Regions from separate parts of the Mesorhizobium sp. M1396 genome, predicted to be linked through region 2. Evidence: riboswitches for the same ligand, from Rfam matches in the RefSeq annotation. Region 2 holds a riboswitch; the other holds the start of a gene.
The links. A riboswitch is a leader RNA that binds a small molecule or an ion and turns the genes downstream of it on or off. The one in region 2 is predicted to bind S-adenosylmethionine.
Positions count from the first base shown of each region.

Region 1: another riboswitch for S-adenosylmethionine. It lies ahead of metX (homoserine O-acetyltransferase MetX); the one in region 2 lies ahead of NKH02_RS01525 (O-succinylhomoserine sulfhydrylase).

Region 1 covers NZ_JAMYLA010000015.1:484-6,493, reverse strand. Annotated here, with positions in the region: gene NKH02_RS11970 (prephenate/arogenate dehydrogenase family protein) at 1-650, opposite strand, end outside; gene hisC (histidinol-phosphate transaminase) at 657-1,766, opposite strand; SAM riboswitch at 1,902-1,979, shown strand; gene metX (homoserine O-acetyltransferase MetX) at 2,092-3,261, shown strand; gene metW (methionine biosynthesis protein MetW) at 3,258-3,872, shown strand; gene NKH02_RS11950 (Stf0 family sulfotransferase) at 3,884-4,684, shown strand; gene NKH02_RS11945 (glycosyltransferase) at 4,821-5,813, shown strand; gene NKH02_RS11940 (DUF1330 domain-containing protein) at 5,876-6,010, opposite strand, start outside.
Region 2 covers NZ_JAMYLA010000002.1:60,360-66,369, reverse strand. Annotated here, with positions in the region: gene argF (ornithine carbamoyltransferase) at 1-639, shown strand, start outside; gene NKH02_RS01540 (Hsp33 family molecular chaperone) at 733-1,764, shown strand; gene apaG (Co2+/Mg2+ efflux facilitator ApaG/CorD) at 1,949-2,341, opposite strand; gene NKH02_RS01530 (ceramide glucosyltransferase) at 2,586-3,737, shown strand; gene NKH02_RS01525 (O-succinylhomoserine sulfhydrylase) at 3,752-4,939, opposite strand; SAM riboswitch at 4,997-5,074, opposite strand; gene NKH02_RS01520 (2'-deoxycytidine 5'-triphosphate deaminase) at 5,157-6,010, shown strand, end outside.

The DNA of each region.
Region 1 (6,010 bases), on a different contig from region 2:
TTGATCACCTCGGACTTGGTTACCGACTGCAGATCATCGGCGGTGCCAACGATGTTGTAGGCGATGATGTGCGGCAGATGCGAGACGATGGCCAGCGTCATGTCGTGATGCTGGGGATCCATCGTGTCGATGTTGGCGCCGCAGCGGCGCCAGAATTCCGACAGCCGTGCCAGCGCGTCCGGGTCGGTATCGGGCAGCGGCGTGAAGATACACCAGCGATTGTCGAACAGGTCGGCGAACCCGGCATCGGGGCCGGATTTTTCCGTGCCCGCCAGCGGATGACCGGGAATGAAGTGGACGCCGGCCGGCACATAAGGCTGCATCTGCGCGATGACGGATGCCTTGGTCGAGCCGACATCGGTCAGGATCGCGCCCGGCTTCAGCGCCGGTGCGATTTCCTCGGCCACGGTGCCGGACGAGCCGACCGGCACCGAGACGATGACCAGATCGGCATCGCGAACCGCCTCCTTCGCATCGGTGGTGTAGCTATCGCCCAGCCCAAGTTCTTTCGCTCGCGCCAGCGTCGCGGCACTGCGGGTCGAGATAGCGACGTGGTGGGCCAGACCCTCGCGGCGGATGACGCGGGCCAGCGACGAGCCGATCAGGCCGATGCCGACCAGCGCGATCTTTTCAAACATCGGTGATGTCATGGTGTTCTAGCTTTTCAGGAATGTCGTGAGTGCGGCGACAACGCCGCGATTGGCCTCTTCGGTGCCGACGGTCATGCGCAGCGCGTTGGGAAAGCCGTAGCCGGAAACGCGCCTCAATATATAGCCGCGCGCCGTTAGATACTCGTCCGCCGCAGCTGCGGAATGTTTGTTGTCCTCGGGAAAATGAACGAGGACGAAATTGCCGACGCTCGGCGTCACCCGCAGTCCAAGCTTTGTGAACTCCTCGCTCAGCCATGCCAGCCAGGTCTCGTTGTGCGCGATGCTGCGCTCGATATGGGCGCGGTCGCGGATCGCCGCGATGCCGGCCTCGATCGCCGTTGCATTGACGTTGAAGGGGCCACGCACGCGGTTGATTGCGTCGACGATGTGCATCGGCCCGTACATCCAGCCGATCCGCGCCCCGCCAAGGCCGATCTTGGAGAAAGTGCGGGTCATCACCACGTTCTCGGCGCTGCCGACGAGCTCGATGCCGGCTTCGTAGTCGTTGCGGCGGACATATTCTGCATAGGCCGCGTCTAACACCAGAAGCACGTGCTTGGGCAGACCTGAGTGCAGCCGGCGCACCTCCTGGAACGGCACATAGGTGCCGGTCGGGTTGTTGGGATTGGCGAGGAACACGATCTTGGTGCGCGGCGTGACGGCGGCCAGGATGGCGTCGATGTCGGCGCGCTCGTCTTTTTCCTTGATCGTCACCGGAACGGCACCCGCCGACTGGATGTAGATCTTGTAGACCATGAAGGCGTGTTCGGTGATGACAGCCTCGTCGCCGGGCGCCAGATAAGTCTGCGCCAGCAGGCCGAGGATCTCGTCGGAGCCGTTCGAGCAGATGATGTTGGCCGGGTTCAGGCCATGCACTTCGGCGATCGCTTCGCGCAGCCGCCTGGCGGTGCCGTCGGGATAGATATCGAGCTTTCCGGCAATCTCGCGCGCGGCTTCGATCGCCTTTGGCGACGGACCGAGCGGGTTCTCGTTCGATGACAGCTTGTAGACCTTGGCGATGCCGGCGGGCGCCGTGCTCTTGCCCGGCACATAGGCATCGATGTCCATGATGCCCGCGCGCGGGGTTGGACGTGCCTTGTCCGGTGTCTGGCTCATGTCGTAAAATCCGTCGAGAACGCTCCTCAGGGAAGCCGCAGCGGAAATACAAGCCGTGGCCCGCAATGTCGAGAGGTGACCGCCTCGGGACAAAGGCTGGCCGTTGACGCCAGCACGCCACGGGCCTAGAAGGGTGCGAACTTCCGTGGTGATTTGGCCGGTCGGCTTGCAGCCACGTTAAACAACTTGCTAAAGGGCCGTTTGCATCCTGTAACCGGCTTTGCGACTGCAATGCCGGTTTTTTGTTGTCCGCGCCGGCCGGATACCGCATCGGCATCGATTTTCGAAAAGCACGGTGCAGGGATCAAGGTGTGAGATGGATGCAATGGCCGCTCTGCGTGCTCGCAAAACCAACAACGAGGCCGACCAGCCATCGAGCCCGGTTTTGCGTTTTGGGCCTGACAAACCGCTCAAGCTGGACGCCGGTACGCTGCTGTCGCCGTTCCAGATCGCCTACCAGACCTATGGCACGCTGAACGACGCCCGCTCCAACGCCATCCTCGTCTGCCATGCGCTTACCGGCGACCAGCACGTCGCCAGCACCAATCCGGTGACCGGCAAGCCGGGCTGGTGGGAGGTGCTGATCGGCCCCGGCAAGATCATCGACACCAGCCGCTTCTTCGTCATCTGCTCCAACGTCATCGGCGGTTGTCTGGGTTCCACCGGACCGGCCTCGACCAATCCCGCCACCGGCAAACCCTATGGGCTCGACCTGCCGATCATCACCATCCGCGACATGGTGCGCGCGCAGCAGATGCTGATCGACCATTTCGGCATCGAAAAGCTGTTCTGCGTGCTTGGCGGCTCGATGGGCGGCATGCAGGTGCTGGAATGGGCGTCGAGCTACCCGGAGCGCGTCTTCTCGGCGCTGCCGATCGCCACCGGTGCGCGCCATTCCTCGCAGAACATCGCCTTCCACGAGGTCGGCCGGCAAGCTGTCATGGCCGATCCGGACTGGCATGGCGGCAAATATTTCGAACACGGCAAACGCCCGGAAAAGGGCTTGGCGGTGGCGCGCATGGCCGCCCACATCACCTATCTGTCGGAGGCCGCCCTGCACCGGAAATTCGGCCGCAACCTGCAGGATCGCGAAGCTCTGACCTTCGGCTTCGACGCCGACTTCCAGATCGAGAGCTATCTGCGCCACCAGGGCATGACCTTCGTCGATCGCTTCGACGCCAATTCCTACCTCTACATGACCCGGTCGATGGACTATTTCGACCTCGCCGCCGACCATGGCGGCCGGTTGGCCGACGCCTTTGCCGGCACCAAAACCCGCTTCTGCCTGGTGTCCTTCACCTCGGACTGGCTGTTTCCGACCGAGGAGAGCCGCTCGATCGTGCATGCGCTCAACGCGGCCGGCGCGTCGGTATCCTTCGTCGAGATCGAGACCGATCGCGGCCACGATGCTTTCCTGCTCGACGAGCCGGAACTGTTTGCCGCCATCAATGGCTTCATCGGCTCGGCGGCCCGGGCGAGAGGATTGAGCCAATGAGCGTCAACCGCGACCAGCGTGTCGACCTCGAGGTCGTCGCCAATCTCATCCCGCCGCGGTCCCGCGTGCTCGATGTCGGCTCGGGCGACGGCTCGCTGCTCGAATTGCTGCAAGACAGCAAGCAGGTCGATGGCCGGGGATTGGAGCTGTCGCAGCGCGGCGTCAACGAATGCGTGGCGCGCGGCCTCTCGGTCATCCAGGGCGATGCCGACAAGGACCTCGAATTCTATCCCGACAAGGGCTTTGACTTCGTCGTCCTGTCGCAGACGCTGCAGGCCACCCGCAACCCGAAGCTGGTGCTCGACGAATTGCTCAGGATCGGCAACCGGGCGATCGTGTCCTTCCCCAATTTCGGCCATTGGCGCGTGCGCCTTTCGCTGTTTCTCAACGGCCGCATGCCGGTGACCAAGGACCTGCCCTATTCCTGGTACGACACGCCCAATATCCATTTCTGCACCATCCGCGACTTCGTCAATCTGTGCGACGAACTCGGCGCGACGGTTGAAAAAGCAACCGCACTCGACGCCAATGGCCAGAAGATCGGCCTGTCGATGCCGTGGTGGTTCTGGAATTTCTTCGGCCAGCAGGCTGTGTTCTTGCTGAAGCGGTAGTCTTGATCGCCATGCATCTTTTTCGTAGGCGCCCTCTGCCAGTTGAAATCCCGCCGGAAATGCTGGCTGGGTTGAAAGCCGGAATTCTCATCTGCACCTCACCGCGCAGCGGCAGCAATCATCTGGCCGGATTGATGGCAGCCACCGAGCTTGGCAACCCCCTCGAGTGGTTCGGTGGCCGCCGTGTTCTCGCAATGCCGAACTATCCTCGCGATCCCCGTGCCCAGGTTTTGCGTGCATTGAAAGATGGGCGGTCTCCCTCTGGAATTTACGCTGCCAAACTGTTTGCAAGCCAGTTTTTGCAGGTGGCCGAGACTGTGGATCTCCCAGCCAGCCTTCCAGGACTGCACTACGTGCGCTTGACTCGCCGCGATCTCCTTGGTCAGGCAATCTCTTGGTCACGCGCTCGTCAGACCGGTCGGTTTCGCTCTACTGAGGCTGTTCAGAACTCACCACGCTATGACGGCGCATCGATAGCGGAGGCCCTTGAAAAAATCGTGCTGGAGAATCTGTCGTGGGACATCTGGCTTGCAAAAAACGGATTGTCTTTCCTGTCCTTGACATACGAGGAACTCTTGGCAAATCCACAGGCCAGCCTTGAGAAAGTCGCGGGTCTGGTAGGCGCGCAACTCACATTTGAATCTGCTGAATCTGCACCAGCCCCCAGTTCAGGTCTCGAAATCCAACGAGACAACGTCAATAGGGAGTGGAGGGAGCGCTTCTTGTCGCAATACTCGGACCCCTCAAAATTCAACCTCAGCAATCATCGCGCTTTCGGCACTCTTAGAAACCTGGGCCAGCGTCCGATCTGATCGAAAAGGCGATGTGAAGATCATAGGTGGCAAGGAGCGCTTTGCGAATCTACTGCCGCTTGATCCGTAGGGTTGTCTTTACATTGGGTTGCGGCGACGATAGCCACCTAGACGCTGATAAATGGTCGGTGCAGAGATGGTTGAGGAACGCGCAACATACTCGCTCGTCTTGGAAATGGAGAACGCCAAATCCATAGATTGGGGCGAAGTCGGCGTTGGACTGAAGGCGCTGGCGCGTGAAATCACTTCGGTTTCCTCAGCCGGCTTGGCCAGACCGAAGGTTGTCATCTCCCACGGCGGAACAGAGGCGGATGCAAAAACGCTTCGTAGCGACATCACAGCGGAAGCGCCGCAACTGGAACGAGTTGCCGACGTCATCTTTGCCGCTTGCCCAGGAGGGCGATATTACGACCTGAAGAATAATGGAATCTTGAAAGCCGATGGGGACGTAATTGTCTTATCCGACTCAGATACCGTAGCTGACCCCGGATGGCTATCAACTTTACTTGAGCCGTTCGCACAATCTGAAATTGTTTGCGTGAACGGATATACCTACCTATTGCATGATGACTTCTTTTCTAGAACATTTGCTTTGATTTGGTTTTTTCCAATGGCACATGGAGACGGGAGATTTGCTTCAAAGAGGGCAATTAATGCCAATAATATAGCTTTTCGGCGCGACTGGATTACAAAAAATCCTTTTCCAAAACATAATGGGTTCAAAGTCTCCTGCACATTGCTGATGCGCAAGCTAAAACTTGAAGGTCACAAGATCTATAATGTCAATGCACGCGCTTACCATTACTCGCCACGTGGCTGGAAATTCTTTTACTGGCGTGCACTGGTAACCGGTCGCGATGCCGACCGCAAATATGTGGAGCTTAGTGCGCCTAGCCGCACGCAACGGGTGGCGAAGTCGTTCAGCCGATGGTTCACCATGTCGTGGCGCACAACACGACGTATCGTTGGCCATGCCCGAGAAGCAGGGATGCCGCTTTGGCAAATTCCATTTTCCCTGATTGTCGGTCAGGCATTTTATGGCTTGGCGTTTTGGGGCCAGTTCAGTTTCGCTGCCGGCATGGTTCGCGACGAAATCGAGACCGTGCCTGACTATGTCGGGCACAGCTAGGCGATTTGTCGCGATCCCTTGAGCCACGCCCGCAACGTTGCATTGATCTGGGACCAGTCAACTCAGAACATCCGTGGCCTTGTGCGGATGTTCGACGCCGTCGGCGAACACCACGTCGGACTCTGAATGTCCGTACGCAGCGCCAATATCGCCTGGTAGGCCGGCGAGCTGCACCAGTTGCGCGCATGCTGCCTGTC
Region 2 (6,010 bases):
AAGGTGTTGTCGCGTTATGTCGACGCGATCATGATCCGCACCACCTCGCATGAGCGGCTGCTGGAGCTGACCGAGAATGCCACCGTGCCAGTGATCAACGGACTGACCGACGACACCCATCCCTGCCAGCTTATGGCCGATATCATGACTTTCGAGGAGCATCGCGGTCCGGTCGCCGGCAAGACCATCGCCTGGACCGGCGACGGCAACAATGTGCTGCATTCCTTGCTCGAAGCCTCCGCACGGTTCCGCTTCAACCTCAACGTCGCCGTGCCCGAGGGCAGTGAGCCGGCGCAGAAGCATATCGACTGGTCGCAGGCGCATGGCGGCAAGCTGCATTTCACCCGCTCGCCCGAGGAAGCCGTCGATCAGGCCGACTGCATCGTCACCGATTGCTGGGTGTCGATGGGCCAGGAGCATCGTGCCCGCGGCCACAACGTGTTCTCGCCCTACCAGGTCAATGCCAAGCTGATGGCGAAGGCCAAGCCGGACGCGTTGTTCATGCACTGCCTGCCGGCGCATCGCGGCGAGGAAGTGACCGACGAGGTCATCGACGGGCCGCATTCGGTGGTCTTCGACGAGGCCGAGAACCGGCTCCATGCCCAGAAGGCCGTGCTCGCCTGGTGCCTCGGCGCTTGATCTCTGTGAGCTTGATCTCTGGGGGTGTGATGCCTATTTGCGCCACATCACGCAAATCAAGCGCGTTTCGACGCATGCTCCCGAGAGGGCGGCATGGCCGCGCCCTGGAGCTTTGTTATGTTGGAAACCTATCGAGTGACTGAACATCACCCCAAACTCGGCGAATTCGGCTACGCCGGCGACGATCACGTCGTGCCCTTCGAGGTAGGCCCGCTCGACGTGCGCGGTCGCACCGTCCAGCTCGGACCGATGCTCGACGCCATCCTCGGCCGCCACGACTATCCCGAGCCGGTCGCCCGGCTGCTGGCGGAAGCCTGTGTGCTGACGGTGCTGCTCGGCACCTCGCTCAAGTTCGAGGGCAAGTTCATCCTTCAGACCCGCACCGACGGGCCTGTCGACATGCTGGTCGCGGATTTTTCCACGCCCTCGGCGCTGCGCGCCTATGCGCGTTTCGATGCCGACCGACTGGAAGCGCTGGTCTTGGCGGGCGAAACGTCCCAGCAGACCCTGCTCGGCACCGGCGTGCTGGCGCTGACCATCGACCAGGGCGCTCACACGCAGCGCTATCAGGGTATCGTCCAACTCGATGGCGAGACGCTGGAAGATGCGGCACGCACCTATTTCCGTCAGTCGGAGCAGATTCCGACCGATCTCAGGCTGTCGGTGGCCAAGCTCTTGACGCCCGGCCCGGGCGGCGCCCGCGAGCAGTGGCGCGCCGGTGGCATCCTGGCGCAGTTCCTGCCGCAGTCGCCCGAGCGCATGCGCGTGCCGGATCTGCCGGGCGGCGATGGCGATCCGCGCGAGGAGATCCACGATCCCGACGACAATTCCTGGCTGGAGTTGCTGGCGCTGCTCGGCACCATCGAGCCGACCGAACTGATCGACCCGACGATCGGCGCCGAGCGGCTGCTCTACAGGCTGTTCCACGAGCATGGCGTGCGCGTCTTCGGCGGCGTTCCGGTCGCCGACCAGTGCTCGTGCTCCCGGGACAAGATCCGCGGCATCCTCGAGGGCTTTTCCGCCCAGGAGATCAAGGACAGCACCGAGGACGGCGGCATTCACGTCGCCTGCGAATTCTGCTCGAAGCAATATGACTTCGACCCGGCGGAATTTGCGGCTCAGTAAAGTGTCCCTTCCTTCTCCCCGTTTACGGGGAGAAGGTGCCCGAAGGGCGGATGAGGGCAGCGCGAACTTCGGCGAATGGCCGCGCCGTCCACTCGGATGCCTTGTGCGTGGAAGACAATCTCATCAGCCCGGCGGCGCCCCTCTGCCGGGCATTTCTCCCCGTACAGAGACGGGGAGAAAGACGCTAATTCACCGTCCGCCGCTTCCCCGGCAGGTCGAGTGAAAATGCGGGGATGGCGATGTCGAACGTCTCGCCCCGCTGGTTGCGCATCGTGTAGTGCCCGACCATGATGCCGGAGGGTGTCGAGAGCGGGCAACCGGACGTGTACTGGTAGCTGTCGCCGGGATTGAGTTCGGGTTGGTCGCCGACGACGCCAGGGCCGCGTACCTCTTCGACCCTGCCGGTGCCATCGGTGATGTGCCAATAGCGCGACAACAGCTGGACGGAATCGTCCGACTGATTGTCGATCGTTATCTGATAGCCCCAGACATAGCGGTTCTCGGACGGATCCGAACGGTCCTCCAGATAGAACGGCCTGACCTGCACTTCGATGTTGCGCGTGACGGCGCTGTACATAAGCAGCTCCAAAACAATCCAGTATCTTTCGGCGCTCCTTGCAGGCTGGTCAACGGTGCGCGTCCTTTCATTGCCTACCGAACGGCAGGTGCCGGCAAAGAATGTCATTTAAGTGACACACGACAATGATGGTGTGCGCCGACCAGTGCCGCGCGACTCGGGCGCTCTGTCGAACTGTTGAAATCGGTCGTCATGCCAGCCAGATTGTTCTGGCGGACCGGTTTTCTGGAGTGACCGGATCTCGATGGAACTCACTCTCATAGCCGCCACGCTTTCAATTGCTCTTATCCTCTCAAATCTCGCCAGCATCGTGCTTGCCGCTTCGCGTCTGAAACGGCGCCGCATTATCGCGCCGCCGACCGGCAAGCCGCGGCCGGTGTCGATCATCGTGCCGTCGCGTGGCATTGAACCGTTCACGCACGAGACGCTGGAGCGCGCCTTCTCGCTTGATTGGCCGCGCTACGAGCTGATCTTCTGCGTCGCCCATGCCGACGATCCGGTAGTCAAACCGATAAACAGGGCGATTGCCCGGTTTCCCAAGGTGCCGGCCCGGCTGATGATCGGCGACGACCGCTTCAGCGCCAATCCGAAACTCAACAATTGCGTCAAGGGTTGGGAAGCGGCGCGGCACGACTGGGTCATCCTGGCCGATTCCAACGTGTTGATGCCGAGAGACTACATCCAGCACCTGATGGCTGCATGGCGGCCCGACACCGGCCTTGTCTGTTCGACGCCGATCGGCTCGCGGCCGGCCGGCTTCTGGGCTGAAGTCGAATGCGCTTTCCTCAACACGCTCCAGGCGCGCTGGCAATATGCCGGCGAGGCGCTTGGCCTTGGCTTTGCCCAGGGCAAGAGCATGCTCTGGAACAAGCCGATGCTCGACGCCAATGGCGGCATCCGCGCGTTGGCCGCCGAGATCGCCGAGGACGCCGCCGCGACCAAGCTGGTCAACGGCCTCGGCCTGCGCGTCAATCTCGTCGCCGCGCCCTTCGAACAGCCGCTTGGCCGGCGCACGTTCGACGAGATCTGGTCACGTCAGGCCCGTTGGGCGCGCCTGCGCCGCGTCACCTTCCCGCTGTTCTTCGCACCCGAAATCCTGACTGGCGCGGCGGTGCCGCTGGTGCTGGCGCTGATTGCGGCGGCAAGCGCCGGCTTCAGCCTCTGGGCAACCGCCATTGCCGTGCTGGCGGCCTTCTACCTTCCCGAGTGCGCCCTGGCCTGGTCCAAGGGCTGGTACCTGTCGCGACGCATGGTTGCCGCGATCATGGCGCGCGACCTGATCCTGCCGGCGATGTGGGCACGCGGCTGGCTCGGCGGTGCCGTCGACTGGCGCGGCAACGCGATGACCATCGGGACCAAGGCGGCCGAGCTGGAAGAGACGCCGTCCGGCGCCTGAAAGCCAAAGCCCTCTTACGAGGCCTTCAGCGCCTGTTCGATATCCTCAAGCAGATCGTCGGTGTCTTCCAGGCCGACGGACAGTCTGAGCGTGCCCGGCCCGATGCCGAGCTCGGCACGCGCTTCGTCGCTCAGGTTCTTGTGCGTCGTCGTCGCCGGATGGGTGATCAGGCTCTTGGCGTCGCCGAGATTGTTGGAGATCAGCACGATGTCGAGCGCGTTCTGCAAGGCGAAGGCCGCCTGCTTGCCGCCCTTGACGTCGAGGCAGATCAGCGTCGAGCCGCCCGACATCTGCTTCTTCACGATATCGGCCTGCGGGTGGTCGGCGCGGCCGGGATAGATGACGCGGGCGATTTCCGGCCGCTCGGCGAGGAAATCCGCGATCCGGCCCGCGCTTTCCGTCTGCTGGCGCACGCGCAGCGGCAGCGTCTCCAGGCCCTTCAGCAGTGTCCAGGCGTTGAAGGGCGACAGGCTTGGCCCGGTGTGGCGGAAATAATCGTGCAGGTTCTCGTCGATCCACTTCTTGTCCGACAGGATGACGCCGCCGAGACAGCGCCCCTGGCCGTCAATGTGCTTGGTCGCCGAATAGACGACGATGTGGGCGCCGAGTTGCAGCGGCTTCTGCTGCAAGGGCGTGGCGAAGACATTGTCGACGATCAGCCTGGCGCCGATCGAATTGGCGAGCGAGGCAACCGCGGCGATGTCGACCACTTCCAGCGTCGGGTTGGTCGGGCTTTCCAGGAAGAACAGCTTGGTGTTCGGCTTGACCGCCTTTTCCCAATTGGCGATGTCGGTGCCGTCGACCAGCGTCGCCTCGATGCCGTATCTTGGCGCCAGCGTCTCGACCACCCAGCGGCAGGAGCCGAACAGCGCGCGCGCCGCCACGATATGGTCGCCGGCCTTGGCGCTGCACAGCAGCGCTGCCGTCACCGCGGCCATGCCGGAGGCGGTGGCGCGGGCGTCCTCGGCACCTTCGAGCGCGCACATGCGCTTTTCGAACATGTCGACGGTCGGATTGGCGTAGCGCGAATAGATGAAGCCCGGCTCCTCGCCCTTGAAACGGGCTTCGGCGGCCTGCGCCGTTTCATAGACGTAGCCCTGGGTGAGGTAAATCGCTTCCGACGTTTCGCCGAAACCGGAACGCAGCGTTCCGCTGTGCACGAGTGCCGTTTGAGGCTTCCAGTTGCGCTTGTTGGTGCTCATCGCTCTTCTTCCAGACACAAAAAAACCGGCCGCGAAAGTCGCAACCGGTCCATACGGCCTTGCGGCCCGACGGTCCTTTAGCGACTTGTTTAACGTGGCTGCAAGCCGACCGGCCAAATCACCACGGGATAACGACCCTTTAGACCCGCGCCACGCTTGCGTCAATTGCCGGCTTGATTAAGAGGTTTGTACCAGCGGCGTTGCAGCGGAGCCGGCTTTGCGGCAAACAGGCATTCTTCCCGATCAGGACATTTCGGCGCTCTTCCAGTTCGGCGCGCTGAAGTCGGCACGTGCGCTCGATGCCGACCAGATTCAGCCGGCCAGCCTCGATCTCCGGCTCGGCGACAAGGCCTGGCGGGTGCGTGCGTCCTTCCTGCCGGGCCCCAACCACAAGGTCTCGGAAAAGCTCGACCGGCTGAAGCTGCACGAGATCGATCTGGCCGAGGGCGCGGTGCTGGAGACCGGCTGCGTCTATATCGTGCCCTTGCTCGAAAGCCTGGCATTGCCGGCGGACATTTCGGCCTCGGCCAATCCCAAGAGCTCGACCGGGCGGCTCGACATCTTCACCCGCGTCATGACCGATCGCGGCCACGAGTTCGACAAGATCGCCGCCGGCTATCATGGTCCGCTCTATCTGGAGGTCAGCCCGCGCACCTTCCCGATCGTCGCGCGCACCGGTTCGCGACTGTCGCAGATCCGTTTCCGCACCGGCAATGCGCTGCTGTCGGAAGCCGAACTTCACCAGTTGCATCGCGCGCAGATACTGGTTGCCACCGAGCCGCCCAACATTTCCGGCGGCGGCATCGCGCTGTCGATCGACCTCAACGGCGATCGAAACGGCCTTGTCGGCTACCGCGGCAAGCATCACACCGGTCTCATTGACGTCGACAAGCGCGCCGCGCAGGAGGTCGTCGACTTCTGGGAGCCGATCCACAAGAGCGGCGCTGGCGAACTGGTGCTCGACCCCGATGAATTCTATATTCTTGTGAGCCAGGAAGCGGTGCATGTGCCGCCGCTCTACGCCGCCGAGATGACGCCCTTCGATCCGCTGGTCGGTGAATTCCGCGTCCA